Regions from separate parts of the Telluria sp. AZSoR62 genome, predicted to be linked through region 3. Evidence: predicted binding sites of a transcription regulator. Region 3 holds the regulator's gene; each other region holds the start of a gene.

Region 1 (5,393 bases), on a different contig from region 3:
CGAGGCGGCGCCCATGATCAAGAAAACCCTGCTTGCCAGCCTGCTGCTGGCCTCTTTCGCCACTGCCAGCCTGGCGCCGGCAAGCGCCGCGGCCAGGCCGCCGAGCGAGGCCGCCGTCAAGACCGCCAAGTACGCGGTGACCACCTACCGCAGGGACCTGCTCGATACCCTGGCCAAGCTGGTGAGCTACAACACGGTGGCCGACAAGGCCGTCCCGTCCGACAGGAACCCGGTCCACATCGCCTTCAAGGAAGCCCTGAGGGCGGAAGCGACGCGCCTGGGCCTGGACTACACCGACCATGGCTGGACCGTGGTCATCGGCCTGGGCAAGGGCGAGGAGCGCGTGGGCGTGATCACCCACGGCGACGTGCAGCCGGTCGACGCCGGCAAGTGGAAGAAGTCGCCCTTCGTGCTGGACCGCACCAGCGAGCCGGGCAAGCTGCTGGCGCGCGGCGCCGAAGACGACAAGGGCCCGATCGCCACCGCCCTGTATGCGATGAAATCGATCCGCGACCGCGCCGTGCCGCTGTCCAAGCGCATCGAGCTGTATGTCTACATGGGCGAGGAGTCCGACTGGGGCCCGCTGACCGAATTCCTCAAGACCCACCAGCCGCCGCAGGTAAACATCACGCTGGACGCCGAATACCCGGCGGTGACGGCCGAGAAAGGGTCGGGCACGGTGGCGGTGACGATCCCGAAGCAGGGCGCGGCCATCCCGGCCGAGGGCGAGCCGCACCTGGCGCAGTTTGCCGGCGGCTTCTTCGGCAGCCAGATTCCGGAAGATGCGAGCGCCGTCATCGCCAACGCGACGCCCGAGATCGAAAAGCAGGTGCGCGCGCGCGGCGCGAAGCAGGAAGGCATGCAGTACAGCTTCAGCTGGGAAGGCACGAACCTGGCCGTGAAGGCCAAGGGCGTCTCGGCCCACTCGTCCAAGCCGGAAGACGGCATCAACGCGGTGAGCATGCTGGCCGATGCGCTGGCCGTGCGTCCCTGGGCCAACACGACCGCGGGCGGGGTGGTGAACTTCCTCAACGAGATGGTCGGCACCGGCATCCATGGCGAGAAGTTCGGCAACATCGCCTACCGCGACGGCTTCATGGGACCGATGACCTTTGCCCCGACCGTGCTGCGCCAGCGCGAGGACGGCATCGAGGTGTCGATCAACCTGCGCCGCCCGCAGGGCAAGAGTACCGAGCAGCTGACGGCGGAAGTCAACGCCGCGCTGGCACAGTGGCAGAGCCGCCAGCTGCCGCTGGCGAACGTCCTGGTCCGCATCAACGAGCCGTGGATCCAGAGGAGCGCACCGCACCTGCCGACGCTGATGGGCGTGTTCTCTTACTTCACCGGCATGAAAGACCCGAAGCCGGTGGCGATCGGCGGCGGCACCAACTCGCGCCTGTTCCCGGGCGCGGTGAGCTTTGGCCCGGGCATGCCGGGCAAGGTGTATACGGGCCACTCGGAGCACGAGTTCATCACCGAGAAGCAGTTGCTGCTGAACTTGCAAATGTACACGGCGGTGCTGGTGGAGCTGGCGAAATAGGGCGCGCGCAACGGATCGATGCCGCCTGGCGTGAGTCCGGCGGCATTTTTTACGTCCAGCACATTAGCAAATTGTTCAATCGCAATAAATAATTACTGTCGGAAATCTTTACATCAGGCACTATAATTTACTGATGAGAAATCATAAGCGCTTGATTCGGCGGCAGTTTTTCCTGCTGGCATGACAATTGCTCAGTAAGGGCTAACACCAACCTACCAGGATTGCCCCATGAAACTCACGCTCGCCACCGCCCTGTTCGCCCTCGCCGCCGTCGCCGGTTCGGCCAACGCCAACGTCCTCAAGAACGGCAACTTCGAAAGCGGCAGCGCCAACTGGGGCATCTCGGGCAACGCCGCCTTCGCCACCCAGACCCAGAGCGGCTTCTATTGGGGCGGTGGCAGCGTGGCCCAGAACGGCACCTATGCCGTGGCCTTCAACGGCGGCGACCGTTACGCGAACGGCATGCTGTGGCAGACCTTCGCTACCGTGGCCGGCCAGGCCTACACCTTGAGCTTCGACTACGGTTCGACCAGCCCATGGGCGCAGAGCATGAACTACGGTGTGTTCGAGACCGGCACCAACAAGTCGCTGGTCAGCGGCTTCGTGACCGACAACAACGTGGCCGGCCTGCTCAACACGTACCGCTTCAATTTCGTCGCGACCGGCGCCTCGAGCATCGTACGCTTTGCCGACGTCAGTACCAACAATTCGATCAGCAACGACGGCCTGCTCGACAACGTGCGCGTCGACGTGCCGGAACCGGCATCGCTGGCGCTGATTGGCCTGGGCCTGATGGGCCTGGGCCTCAAGCGCCGCCGCAAGGCCGCCTGATTACCCGCTCGACATGAACAGGCCGCATCCGCGGCAAAGCCGCCCCGCGCAAGCCGGGCGGCATTTTTTCGTTCGTCGCCCGGATGCTGCGGCGCATCCCGGGCACGAAGCTGCGCGGGCACCTACCCGATATGGCTGTTTTCACTCTGCCATTCCCACTCCCGGTTCGTAGGCGTATTGCTCGCCAAAACCTAGCAAAAATTCTGGTCCTGTTGTAGGACTGGGCTGACATGAGGGTCTGTTCCCGAAGGCCGAATATGCCCTTTCCCTAGGAGGCAAAGGGCGGCTTGCGCAGGGCGCTGCGGGGCTGCACCCTGGTGTCGTTGACGCGCGGAAAATGCGTCAATACCTTCAGGAAAATGTGGCGAATTCACCATGTTAGGATCGGTTTTACAACGTGGGCGAACCGGCTATGGCTGGTGCTCGCTCGCGCCGATTGCCGACATTTTTGGATGCCATGCACAGCAAAGATCTCAAGAAGCCGGACGGACGCAACATTACGCTCTACAGCAACCAGCCGATTCCGGACGGTATTACCGCACCCAGCCCGTTTGCCGAACCCCAGCATGCCAACCCGCACCTGCGCTGGCATCCGCTGCGCGGCGAGTGGGTGACCTACGCCGCCTTCCGCCAGAACCGCACCTACCAGCCGCCGCCCCAGTACAACCCGCTGGCGCCCATGAAGGACCCGGCGCATCCGACCGAGATGCCGGCCGGCGACTACGAGATCGCCGTGTTCGACAACCGCTTCCCTTCGCTGGCGCTGGAGTCGCATGACCCGCCCACGGTAACGGTGCCGAGCGCGCCTGCGAACGGCCATTGCGAAGTGGTGGTGTTCACCCAGCAGGCCGATGCGGCGCTGGCCGCGCTGCCGCTGTCGCGCATCGAGCTGCTGCTGGCGGTCTGGGGCGACCGTACCCGGCGCATCGGCACCCAGCCGCACATCCATTACGTGCTGCCTTTCGAGAACCGCGGCGCCGAGGTCGGCGTGACCCTGCACCATCCGCACGGCCAGGTATATGCCTATCCCTTTGTGCCGGCGGTGCCGGCGCGCATGCTGGCCCAGGAGCGCGAATATTTTCTCCAGCACGGCAGCAGCCTGCTGTGCAACATGGCGCGCGAGGAAGCAGCCGACGGCAAGCGCGTGCTCTACCAGGACGAGCATGCGATCGCCTTCGTGCCGGCCTGCGCGCGCTACCCCTACGAGGTGTGGGTGATGCCGACCGCGCCGTGCAAGGATTTCGCCGCGCTCACGCCGGCGCAGCGCGCCGGCCTGGCGCGTGCGCTCAAGACCGTGCTGCTCAAGTTCGAGACGCTGTGGAACCGGCCTTTCCCCTACCTGATGGCCTGGTACCAGGCGCCCACCGACGGCGGCGCCCATCCCGAGACCCAGCTGCATGCCCAGTTCTATCCGCCGTACCGCACCAAGGATCGCCTGAAATACCTGGCCGGCACCGAGCTGGCGGCGGGCATGTTCGCGATGGACGTGCTGCCCGAGACCACCGCCTACGAACTGCAGCAGGTGGAAGTGAGCCTGGACGAACTGGTGGAGGAGCACGGATGACTTCAAGTCCATCGCGCGCGGCCGAGGTCGCGGACAAGCTGGCGCTGCTGCGCTCGCACCTGGCGGCGGCCGATGCCGGTGCGCTGCGCCTGCGCGGCGTCGACTGGTTCGCCTGGATCACCGCGGGCGGCTCCAGCGCCGTGCTGCACACGACCGACCATGGCGTGGCCGAAGTTCTGGTCACGCATGACGAAGCCTGCATCCTGACCGATGCCATCGAGGCCGAGCGCCTGCGCGCCGAGGAAGTCCCCGATGGCTTTACCTTCCACGCCGAGCCCTGGACCGAGCCCGAGCTGCGCGAGCGCTATGTGCTCAACGCGGCGGCGGGCCGGGCGATCCTGTCGGACCGCCCGGAGGCCGGTACGGCATCGAACGAGCAGCCGCTGCCGAACGCGCTGCGCCAGCGGCGCCTGGTGCTGGACGCGGGCGAGCGCGAACGCTACCGCCTGCTCGGACGCGAAGCGGCCGAAGCGATGAGCGAGACGCTGCGCCAGGCGCGCCCCGACTGGACCGAATTCCAGCTGGCCGGCGCCGGTGCGCATGCACTCTGGCGGCGCGGCATCCACCCGGCGCTGGTGCTGGTGGCCGGCGAGCGGCGCCTGCCGGCCTGGCGCCATCCGGTGCCGTCGCACGACTCGATCGGCCAGCATGCGATGCTGGTGTTCTGCGCGCGCCGCCACGGCCTGTATGCCAACCTGACGCGTTTCGTTACCTTCGGCGCAGCGCCCGAGGACGAGCAGCGCGCGCTGATGGAAGTCGAGGCCACCGGCCTGGCGGCAGTCAGGCCGGGGATGTCGCTGTCGTCCGTGTATCACGCGCTCGACGCGGCCTACAAGCACGCCGACCGCGAGGCGGCGATCCGCGAGCACCACCAGGGCGGCATCACCGGCTACCGGGCGCGCGAGATCGTGGCCAGCCCGAGCACCGCCACCTTGCTCGAACAAGGCATGGCCTTTGCATTCAACCCGAGCTTCGCGGGCGTCAAGATCGAAGACACTTTCCTGCTCGGCCCGGAAGGGCTCGAGAATCTCACGTTCGACCCCGGCTGGCCGGCGGCGGACGTACATGGCCGCAAGCGGCCCCTTTGGCTGGAGGCGTAAAACATGCTCAATACCGACACCTTCTTCGGCGGCGCGCCGGAAGTGAACGCGTCGGCCCCCGGGCGCGTCAACCTGCTGGGCGAACATACCGACTACAACGACGGCTACATGCTGCCGGTCGCAACCCCGCAGCGCACGCTGGTGGCGATGAGCCGCAGCGGCGACGACCATTTCCATTTCTACTCGCCGACCTTCGACAACACCGTCACCTTCGCCTACGAGGGCAATGCGCCGCAGGGCTTCGGCAGCTATATCGAAGGCTGCATCCGGCTGGTGCAGGCGGAGGGCATCGAGGTGCCGCCGCTGCGCATCTATGTCGATACCAATCTGCCGGTAGGCTCGGGACTGTCCTCGTCGG
Region 2 (5,393 bases), on a different contig from region 3:
GGACTGCCTGGCCTTTTTTACGTCCATGCGACTCATCACCATTGCGCTCGCCGTCCTGCTGCTGCTGATCCAGTACCCCTTGTGGCTGAAGAAGGGCGGCTGGCTGTCGGTTGCCGACATGCGCAGCCAGGTCGAGGCGACCCGGCTCAAGACCGAGCAGCTCAAGGCGCGCAACGCCAAGCTCGATTCGGAAGTACGCGACCTGCGCGAAGGCCTGGGCGCGGTCGAAGAGCGTGCCCGCTACGACCTGGGCATGATCAAGCAGAATGAAATTTTCGTGCAGGTGCTGCGCAAGGACGAGCAGCCGGCAGTCTCGATGACCGTCCCGCCGCCACCGCCCGAGCCGAAAGACAAGACGAAGCGCTGAACGCGCCTCGAGAGGAGTTGCACATGAGCGAACCAATCAACCCGGCCAGGCTCGACTCGCTCGACGCGATCGCCGACTGCCTGGCCGAGGCCTTCGAGGATGGCGAGGGCAGCGTGATCGCCGGCGCCATGCAGGCCGTGGCGCTGGCCCCTGGCCTGGGCGAACTCGCTGCCGCCGTGGGCCTGTCGCGCGAGGCGCTGCAGGCGGCGCTCGCGGCCGAGGAGTTCAATCTCGACCTGACCCTTGAGATCATGAAGGTGGTCGATCTGCACATGTCGGGCGGGCGCGCCTAGGGCGCACGGCCCGCACCAACGACAACCCCCGGGCTCCCGGGGGTTTCCAGCCGGTTTCCCGGCGACTGTCCTGCCAATTCCTGCTTAGTCCGACGAGGCCTCGCCCTGCATGGCGCCAGCGCCTTGCTCGAGGAAGGAACGCAGCATCCACGCGTTTTTCTCGTGCACTTCCATGCGGGTGGTGAGCATGTCCGCGGTTGGGAAATCGTCGAGCTCATCGGCGACCTTCACGCCTGCGCGCAGGGTACGGGTGATGATCTCGTTGCCATCGACCAGCTGGCGGATCATTTCCTTGGCCGACAGGACTTCCGGCTCTTCGGTGATGTTCGACAGCTCGGCGTAGCGCTTGTAGGTAGCCGGCGCGAAATGGCCCAGCGAGCGGATGCGTTCTGCGATGTCGTCCAGCGCGGTCCACTGCTCGGTGTACTGTTGCTCGAACATGACGTGCAGCGACGAGAACATCGGGCCGGTCACGTTCCAGTGGAAATTGTGCGTCTTCAGGTAGAGCATGTAGGCGTCCGCCAGGACGGTCGAGAGCGACTCGACGATTTTTGCGCGGTCTTCGGTATTAATGCCAGTATCCATATGCATGACTAATTCTCCCAGTGGTCAAAGGCGGCAGCAACGTAACGATTACGCAACGCTGTCAAAGATGCATCATCTTAGCACTGGCTCGAATTTCGTGCGGCACGCTGCTCCGGTTCAATCTCGGGGCGGATGAAACGGGTACGGGGTAGAGTGATGACAAACCTTGCCGGTCCGCGGCGCGTGGATGCGGCGGAGCTCGTCACGATCCTGGAAGCAGGGGGAGCGAGGGGAGGGGAGAAACTGGCGCCGGGGGCGGGCTGGCCGCCCCCGGCGTGACCGGCAAGATTATGCCGAAGGATTCTTCTTGCGGCGCGAGGCGGCGAAACCTGCCAGGCCTGCGCCCAGCAGCAGCAGCGATGCCGGTTCCGGCACGTCGGCGGCCGGCACGCCCACTTCGGCTACCTGCGACAGGGTGCCGTCGGTAGCGCTCATGGTCAGGCGCCAGGCGGCGAAATTCTGTTGGCCGATAAACTGTTCGAGAGAGGTGTTTTTCTCGAAGCCCTGCAGCGCTTCGAGCTCGAAAGAGGTGCCTTGGCCAATCGTGATCATGTAGGTGCCGGCCTGGCTGAAGGTCCAGCTTCTTGCCGCATCCATCGTGTTGACCGAGCCGTCGCCGAAGGTGGCGGTGGAATCGTCGGTGTAGAACAGGTTGGTGCCGGCGGCATCGAACAGCATCATGTAGCTGTCGAAGCCCGTGATCTTGCCGTCGCCATTGAGGTCCTTCAAGGTCGCGAAGTCCGACTCGTAGACCATCGAGTCGAAGAACACCCGGGTGCCCGCGGTCACATTGAACGTGACGCGCGAGATCTTCAGGTCGTCGGCCATGCCGTCGCGGTCGCCGTCGAAATTGGCGATCTGGCCATTGATGACGGTGGCGCCGGCGATGGACGAGGCGGCGATGCCGGCGAGGAGGAACAGCCCTGCAATAATCTGACGCATTTCAGCCTTCATAAGGTTCGAATGCGAGTAGAAAAGCAGGAATTATGCCAGGGATAAATTATTGATTGCAATCAATGGGTTGTAGGAAAAAGATTACGTACTCAATTGCATATTGTAAAGAACTCCGACAGGAGGAAGGCAGTCCGTATTCCTGCGGGGCCATGGAATACGGAGCAAACGCCCGGCGATGATTATTCTGTCAGTGTGTTCAATACGCTTGGAAGACGTTCAATTCTCCATGTGGCCTGAAGAATAGAATCTCACGCTCAATTGATGCTGCCGCTAGGCGGCAACATGGTCTCGACCGGGATATCGCTGGCGAACAACTGGGCGCAGTCGACCTTGTCGAAGGAGTAGTGCTTGCCGCAGAAGTCGCAGTTGATGCCCAGTTCGCCGAGGTCGGCAATCGCCGAATCGACTTCGGCCTGGCCCAGCATCTTGAGCATGTTGCCGACTTTTTCACGGGTGCAGCTGCAATGGAATTGCGGGTGCTGCGGCTCGAACACGCGGATGGTCTCTTCCCAGAACAGGCGCTTGAGCAGGACTTCGATGCCGGTCGTGAGCAGTTCCTCGCGTTTCAGGGTCTGGCCCAGCATCACGGCGCGGTTCCAGGTTTCCAGGTCCTCGGCTTCGGAAGCCTGCTTGAGCTGGTCGTCCTTGCCGCTGTGGCGCGGCAGCTTTTGCAGCAGCAGGCCGCGCGAGATCTTGTCGTCGGCCGCCAGCCACAGGCGCGTGTCCATCTGCTCGGAGCGCAGCATGTAGTTCTCGATGACCGTGGCCATGTCCTCGCCGTCGAGCGGCACCACGCCCTGGTAGGGCTGCTGGCCCGGCATCTTGTCGACCGGGTCGAGCGTGATGACGAAGCGGCCCTTGCCGTGGGCATTGAACATCGAGGTGAGGGTGGCGTCGTCCGCGATCTCGGCCTCGGGCGCGAGCTTGGCGGTGGCGCGGATGCGCAGGTCGGCGTCGCATTCGACCACCAGCAGGCGCACCGGCCCGTCTCCGTGGATCTGCATCACGATCGCACCGTTGAACTTGAGGTTGGCCGAGAGCAGGGCGCTGGCCGCCACCATTTCGCCCAGCACCGCGCGCACGGCCTTCGGGTAGGCGTGGCGGGCCTGCACCTCGCGCCAGGTGTCGGAGATCTCGATCAGCTCGCCGCGCACGGCAGCGTTATCGAAGATGAATTTTTGCAGGGTATCGCGGGTGTCCGTCATAGCGTCAGTCGTCATTCTTTATCCGATTTTCTTGAGCTGCGCCTTGAACAGCTGGCCGCGCGCCACATAGCTCGCGGCGCTGGCCTGCAGGCGCAGCAGGTCTTCTTCCGTCAGGGTGCGTACCACCTTGGCCGGCGAGCCGAGGATCAGCGAGTTGTCCGGGAATGTCTTCCCCTCGGTGACCAGGGCGCCGGCGCCTACCAGGCAGCCCTTGCCGATGCGGGCGCCATTGAGGATCACCGCCTGGATCCCGATCAGCGAACCGTCGCCGACCGTGCACCCATGCAGCATCGCCTGGTGGCCCACCGTCACGTTCTTGCCCAGCGTCAGCGGGAAGCCCATGTCGGTATGCATCACCGTGCCTTCCTGCACGTTACTGTTTTCGCCGATGGTGATGCGTTCGTTGTCGCCGCGTAGCGTGGCGCCGTACCACACCGAGGCATTGGCCTCGAGCGTGACCTTGCCGATCAGGGTGGCCGAGTCGGCCACGAAGCTGGAAGGGTCGATCTCGGGCGCAATCTCGCCCAGCTGGTAAATCGCCATGGATGTGCTCGCGGGAGGGTTGAAATGCCGCTATTGTAAACCTTGCGCCCGCGCGCCATCGTCCGGTCGAGGGCAAATGGGGCCTGGCAACGGGAAATCAAGCACGGCGGTATAATGCGAACGATCGTACTTTTTTTTACCGCACTTACCGCTCCGAGGCTCCAATGCACCCCTCCCGATCCGAATTCCTCACTGTGCGCGGCCTGCGCACCCACGTCCGCCACTGGGGCCGCGAGGGCGCGCCCAAGATCTTCATGCAGCACGGCTGGATGGACGTCGCCGCCTCGTTCCAGTTCGTGGTCGATTGTCTCAAGGGCGACTGGCATGTGATCGCTTTCGACTGGCGCGGCTTCGGGCTGAGCGAGCGCTCGCACTCCGACACCTACTGGTTCCCCGACTACCTGGCCGATCTCGAGGTCGTGCTGGACCACTACGCGCCGAACGAGGCCATCCACCTGGTCGGCCACAGCATGGGCGGGAACATCGCCAGCCTGTACGCCGGCGTGCGCCCGCAGCGCATCGCGAAGCTGGTGAACCTGGAGGGCTTCGGCCTGCCCGACTCGCGGCCCGCCCAGGCTCCTGGCCGCTTTGCCCGGTGGCTCGACGAACTGCGCGAAAAGCCCGACATGCGCGGCTATCCCAGCCTGGAAGCGGTCGCGGCGCGCCTGCAAAAGACCAACCCGCGCCTGGCGGGCGAGCGCGCGGCCTTCCTGGCCGGGCACTGGTCGGCGCTGGACGACGACGGCCAGTGGCGCATCCTGGGCGACCCGGCCCACAAGATGAGCGGCCCGCTGCTGTACCACGCCGAGGAAGTGCTGGCCTGCTGGACCCGGATCGCGGCGCCGGTGCTGTGGGTCGAGGCGGAAGACACCGACATGTGGCGCTGGATGGGGCCGAAGGATGAGGCCCGTGCCGAAGTCGACCGCCGCCGCGGCCACCTGAAACAGGTCACGGCGCGCATGGTGCCGGGGGCGGGGCATATGCTGCACCACGACCAGCCGGAGCTGCTGGCGGCCATGATCGAGGCCTTCCTGAATGGGAGCGAGGTGCCGTCGGCGTTGTAAGCATCCGTCACCCGAAGGCGCCAAAATTGCTCTGTGGAAACCACTGTGCTAGAGTCGCTGCTTGAACGGCCACCCGTCGCCGCCCCGACCGACCCACAGGATAGACATGCAAGTTCGCGCCGCCCTCGCGCTCACCGGCGCCCTGCTACTGGCAGGCTGCGCCATGCCGTACAGCCCGGCTCCGGTAGCTACCCATTTCAAGAGCACCCAGCAGGCGAAGTTGCAGGCAGCCGGGCACTGGGGCGTGATCGCGCGCCACATGGCCGGCCAGCTCGCGCCTTCGCTCAAGGTCAACGTGCGCCGTCCGCTCTACGTGTCGTCCCAGCAGTCGTCCGCGTTCGCCCAGGGCGTGAGCAGCCACCTGGTCACGGCCCTGGTCAAC
Region 3 (5,393 bases):
GTGCAGGTGATGGATCGCGACGACACCGACGCGCGCCTGGGCGGGCCGCTGAACGAGCCCGATTACATCGTCGAGAATTTCTCCTTCGTGCGCATGACCGAAGAGGGCAAGCCGAGCTACGTCGTGTCGGGCAAGCGCCTGGCGCACCAGCCCCAGGGCGACGTCTCCGAGGTCGAGCAGCCGGTGGTGCAGGGCATGACGCCCGGCCGCCCGCGCACCACCGTGGTGGCTAACCGCGGCCGCATCTATCACGAAGAACACCGGGTCGACCTGCTCGGCAAGGTCGACATCCAGCGCCCGGCCACGCCCACCAGCGAAGCACTGCGCGTACGCACCGAGGCGCTGACCGTGCTGCCCGACGAAGAGATCATGAAGACCGACAAGCCGATCGAGATGCAGCTCGGCGCCTCCACCATCCGTGGCACCGGCATGGTCGCGAACAATGCGACCCAGAAGCTGCACCTGGCCAGCCGCGGCCAGATCGTCTATCCGCCACGCGCGCAACGCTAGCGCGCACGTCATCACAGGACAAGCACCCATGAAAAAAATCATCCTTGCGGCCCTTCTTGGCCTGGCTTCCCTCGGCGCCCTTGCCGAGCGCGCCGATTCGCTCAAGCAGGCCGTGATCAACTTCGACACCCTGGACGTCGACGAAGTGACGCAAACCCGCATCCTGACGGGTAATGTCGTGCTCACGCGCGGCACCCTGGTGCTCAAGTCCGACCGCGCCCAGGTGAAGGAAACGCCGGAAGGCTACATGAGCGTGACGCTCACCGCGGCCCCCGGCAAGCTGGCCACCTTCCGCCAGAAGCGCGACGGCGGCCCGGACCTGTGGGTCGAGGGCCAGGCCCAGCGCATCGAGTACGACGAGCGCGCCGAACTGGTGAAGCTGTTCACCGCCGCCGAAGTGCGCGAACTGGAAAACGGCCGCCTGGCCAACGAAATCAAGGGTCCCTTCATCTCCTACGACAACCGCAAGGAAGTCGCCCAGGTGCGCAACGACGCCAGCGGCCAGAGCAAGGTCGGCGGCGGGCGCGGCACCCTGATCATCGCCCCGCGCCGCGCTGCGCCTGCAGAAGGCGGCAAGCAATGACGGTGGTGGAGAAGAGCGTGCGCGAAGGCTGCAGCACCCTGGTCGTCAAGGGCCTGCAAAAGAGCTATGGCAAGCGGCTGGTGGTGCGCGACGTGTCGCTGCAGGTCGATTGCGGCGAAGTGGTGGGGCTGCTGGGCCCGAACGGCGCCGGCAAGACCACCTCGTTCTACATGATCGTCGGCCTGGTGCCGTCGGACGCCGGCTCGATCGACATCAACGGCACCGACATCTCGAGCCTGCCGATCCACCGCCGCGCGGTGCTGGGCCTGTCCTACCTGCCGCAGGAAGCCTCGGTGTTCCGCAAGCTGACGGTGGAAGAGAATATCCGCGCCGTGCTGGAACTGCAGCGCACCAACGAGGGCAAGGCCTTGTCGAAGGACGAGATCAACGGGCGCCTGGACACCCTGCTGGCCGAGCTGCAGATCGAGAAGCTGCGCGAGAACCCGGCGCTGTCGCTGTCGGGCGGCGAGCGCCGCCGCGTCGAGATCGCACGCGCACTCGCTACCAATCCGCGCTTCGTGCTGCTGGACGAACCCTTTGCCGGCGTGGACCCGATTGCGGTGATCGAGATCCAGCGCATCGTGCGCTTCCTGAAGGAGCGCAACATCGGCGTCCTGATCACGGACCACAACGTGCGCGAGACGCTCGGCATCTGCGACCGCGCCTACATCATCAACCAGGGGGCGGTGCTGGCCTCGGGCCGTCCGGACGACATCATCGCCGACGAGTCGGTGCGCCGCGTCTACCTCGGCGAACACTTCCGCATGTGACCATGAAACAGTCCCTGCAACTCCGCACGTCGCAGCACCTGGCGCTCACGCCGCAACTGCAGCAGTCGATCCGGCTGCTGCAATTGTCCACGCTCGAACTGCACCAGGAGCTCGAGCAGATACTGACCGATAACCCGCTGCTCGAACGGCTCGACGATCCGCTCGACCACTCGGTGCGGCTGCTGGCCGACGGCGCCATCAACAGCGCCCCCTCCAGCGCCGAAGCCCCGGCCGCGCAGCCGGGACAGGAAGGCGGCGAAGGCGAGGCCGCCAAGCCCGATGCCGACGGCTTCGAGGACGGCGACCGCGACCGCGGCGAGCCTGACGGCGACTGGGGCGGCGAGGGCGGCGGCGCGAGGAGCGGCGACGACGAAGACGGCCGCCCGCAGCTGGAAGCGTGCAGCGTGTCGCTGCGCGAGCACCTGGCCGAGCAGGTTCGCACCACCGGCTGCGGCGTGCGCGACCGCGCGCTGGCCGAACTGGTGATCGATGCGCTGGACGACAACGGCTACCTGGAGGAGCCGCTGGACGACATCCACGCGCGCCTGCCCGCCGAACTCGAGATCGAGATGGACGAGCTGCGCTGCGCGCTGGCGCTGGTGCAGAGCCTGGACCCGGTCGGCTGCGGCGCCCGCAGCGCGGCCGAATGCCTGGCGCTGCAGATCCGTCGCATGCCGGGCGTGCCGATGGTGACGCGGCGCCTGGCCTTGAGCATCGTCGAAGGCTACCTGAGCTGGTTCGCCCAGCGCGAGTACACCAAGCTCAAGAAGGCGCTGGACTGCGACGACGAAGACCTGCGCGAGGTCCAGGCCGTCATCCGCCAGTGCAATCCGCATCCCGGCGCGGCCTTTGCGTCCGCTGCCTCGGACTACGTGGTGCCGGACGTGATCGTACGCCGCGCCAAGAGCGGCTGGTCGGTCATGCTGAACCCGGATGTGATGCCGAAGCTGCGCGTGAACTCGCTTTACGCCAACCTGCTCAAGCAGGGAAAAAGCGAGAGCCAGATGGGCGCACAGCTGCAGGAAGCCAAGTGGCTGATCAAGAATATGCGCCAGCGTTTCGACACGATCCTGCGCGTAGCCGAGGCAATTGTTGAGCGCCAGCGCAACTTTTTCAGCCACGGCGCGGTTGCCATGCGTCCGCTTGTGCTGCGCGAGATTGCTGATACACTAGGCCTACACGAGAGCACTATTTCCCGTGTAACCACGCAGAAATACATGTTGACCCCCCACGGCATGTTTGAACTGAAATACTTCTTCGGAAGCCACGTCGCCACCGAAGCGGGGGGAGAAGCATCTTCCACGGCGATCCGCGCGCTGATTGCGCAATTGACAGGAGCAGAAGACCCTAAGAACCCTTTATCCGACAGCAAGATCGCGGAAATGCTCGGGGAACAAGGTATGGTCATTGCGCGCCGGACGGTAGCCAAATACCGCGAAGCCCTCAAGATCCCTCCCGTCAGCCTCCGCAAGTCTCTGTAAAGCACTGTCCCACCTACCTTGTGGTGCCGGCAGGGCAACATTTCAAAGGAGTGTGTATGAACCTCACAATCAGTGGTCATCATCTTGAAGTGACTCCCGCAATTCGTGAATACGTTCAGAATAAGCTCGAGCGCATTACCCGCCATTTCGACCACGTGATCGACACCCACGTGTTCCTCGCCATCGATAATCTCACCGAAAAAGAAAAACGGCAGAAAGCCGAGATCAACCTGCAAGTATCAGGAAAAATTTTGCATGTGGCCAGCGCCGCGCAAGACCTGTACGCGGCGATCGACATGCTGATGGACAGGCTGGACCGCCAGGTCATCAAGCACAAGTCCATGCTGCAAAACCATAATCACGTGGCGCACAAGCGCCTGCCGGATACCGGCGAAGCCGCCGTCGCGTAAATACGCACAGCAGCAATGACAGCAGGGGCGTCTGAGGGGACGCCCTTTTTGCTGGGCGCTCCCTTTACTGTTACGTTTGCACGCTTCCAATTTCACGCTTTTGTTCTGTAGAATGCATGTCTTTTCGATCACAGAGCATCTCCATGACCGACACCGTCCTGACCCGCGTCGCCAACCGCACCGGCGTCATTACGCTCGACCGGCCGCAAGCCCTGAACTCCCTCTCGCTCGACATGGTGCGCGCGCTCACCGCGATCCTGCGCGACTGGCAAACTGACGCCGGCATCGACGCGGTCGTCATCGGCAGCACCAGCGAGAAGGCCTTGTGCGCGGGTGGCGACATCCGCTTCTTCCACGAAAAGGGCCAGGTCGGGCCGATGGGCGGCAGCGCGCTGCTGGAAGACTTCTTTACCGAAGAATACGCACTGAACCACCTGATCCATTTCTACCCGAAGCCGTATATCGCGCTGATGGACGGCGTGGTGATGGGCGGGGGCATGGGCATCGCCCAGGGCGGCCCTGGTTGCGGCCTGCGCATTGTCACCGAACGCAGCAAGGTTGCCATGCCCGAAGTGAACATCGGCCTGTTCCCGGATGTCGGCGGCAGCCATTTCCTGTCGCATGCGCCGGGCCAGCTGGGGCAATACCTGGGCCTGACCGGCCTGACCATCGGCGCGGCCGACGCCATCTATGTGGGACTGGCCGACCTGTTCGTGCCGGGCGAGAAGATGGGCGAGCTGATGGCGCTGGTGGAGGCGACCGCGGGCGCCGACCTGCCTGCGGCGATCCGCGCGTTTGCCGCGCCGTTTGCGCAAGCCGCCGGCAGCAGTGAACTGCAGGCCCAGCGCGCCGTGATCGATGCGCACTTCAGCGCTGCTTCAGTGGCCGCCATCATGGAATCGCTCGCGCGCGACGAAAACCCGTTCGCGCAAAAGGCCCTGAAGGCCATGCGCCAGCGCTCGCCGCTGATGATGTGCGTCACGCGCGAACTCCTGCTGCGCGGCGCCGCGCTCGGCGTGGCCGACTGCCTGCGCATGGAACGCTCGCTGGTGCGCCGCAATTTCGAGCACGGCGAAGTGCTCGAAGGCGTGCGCGCGCTGGTGATCGACAAGGACAATGCGCCGAAGTGGAATCCGGCGACGCTGGAGGAAGTCACGCCGGAGATGGTGGCGGCATTCTTCGAGCCAGTGTGGCCCGACTACGCGCATCCGCTGCACCACCTGGCCTGACGCCGGTTTGAATGTGGGTGGGGGCGGGTAACCCGGGCCGTTGGCCCGGGTTACCCGCCCCCACCGTTTTTCAAGCGTTCAGACCGCAACGTGCTTGGGCTGCTCCCGGTGCCGCACGATCACGCGTTCGGTGCCTCCGAAATAGGCGCCGAGGCGTTCCGCCATGTACACCGAGCGGTGCTGCCCGCCGGTGCAACCCACCGCCACGGTCAGGTAGCTGCGGTTGTCCGTCTTGAACGAGGGCAGCCATTTGGCGACGAAGTTCTTGATATCTTCCAGCATCTCGGTGGCGCTGGGCTGGGCATCCAGGAAGGCGATCACGGGAGCATCTCGGCCCGTGAGCGGGCGCAGCGCCAGGTCGTAATACGGGTTCGGGATCGCGCGCACGTCGAACACGAAGTCGGCGTCGA

The links. Region 3 encodes sigma-54, which starts transcription at its own class of promoters, with help from an activator protein. Its sites were predicted from a motif close to TGGCANGNAANCTGCTTT; they were not measured.
Region 1: the regulator sigma-54 is predicted to act here: its motif matches at 1,717-1,734, upstream of AC3XQU_RS10440 (PEP-CTERM sorting domain-containing protein).
Region 2: the regulator sigma-54 is predicted to act here: its motif matches at 2,220-2,237, upstream of AC3XQU_RS07440 (DVUA0089 family protein).

What each region holds. Positions count from the first base shown of each region.
Region 1 is NZ_JBYTST010000005.1:201,535-206,927, reverse strand. Features, by position in the region: gene AC3XQU_RS10445 (dipeptidase) at 14-1,540, shown strand; gene AC3XQU_RS10440 (PEP-CTERM sorting domain-containing protein) at 1,769-2,371, shown strand; gene galT (galactose-1-phosphate uridylyltransferase) at 2,829-3,935, shown strand; gene AC3XQU_RS10430 (M24 family metallopeptidase) at 3,932-5,035, shown strand; gene galK (galactokinase) at 5,039-5,393, shown strand, end outside.
Region 2 is NZ_JBYTST010000003.1:322,543-327,935, reverse strand. Features, by position in the region: gene ftsB (cell division protein FtsB) at 26-367, shown strand; gene AC3XQU_RS07450 (helix-turn-helix domain-containing protein) at 391-660, shown strand; gene AC3XQU_RS07445 (Dps family protein) at 745-1,251, opposite strand; gene AC3XQU_RS07440 (DVUA0089 family protein) at 1,534-2,187, opposite strand; gene hslO (Hsp33 family molecular chaperone HslO) at 2,454-3,419, opposite strand; gene AC3XQU_RS07430 (gamma carbonic anhydrase family protein) at 3,423-3,947, opposite strand; gene AC3XQU_RS07425 (alpha/beta fold hydrolase) at 4,112-5,011, shown strand; gene AC3XQU_RS07420 (hypothetical protein) at 5,118-5,393, shown strand, end outside.
Region 3 is NZ_JBYTST010000006.1:202,533-207,925, reverse strand. Features, by position in the region: gene lptC (LPS export ABC transporter periplasmic protein LptC) at 1-510, shown strand, start outside; gene lptA (lipopolysaccharide transport periplasmic protein LptA) at 539-1,093, shown strand; gene lptB (LPS export ABC transporter ATP-binding protein) at 1,090-1,863, shown strand; gene AC3XQU_RS11820 (RNA polymerase factor sigma-54) at 1,866-3,344, shown strand; gene hpf (ribosome hibernation-promoting factor, HPF/YfiA family) at 3,401-3,754, shown strand; gene AC3XQU_RS11810 (enoyl-CoA hydratase/isomerase family protein) at 3,898-4,983, shown strand; gene rapZ (RNase adapter RapZ) at 5,062-5,393, opposite strand, start outside.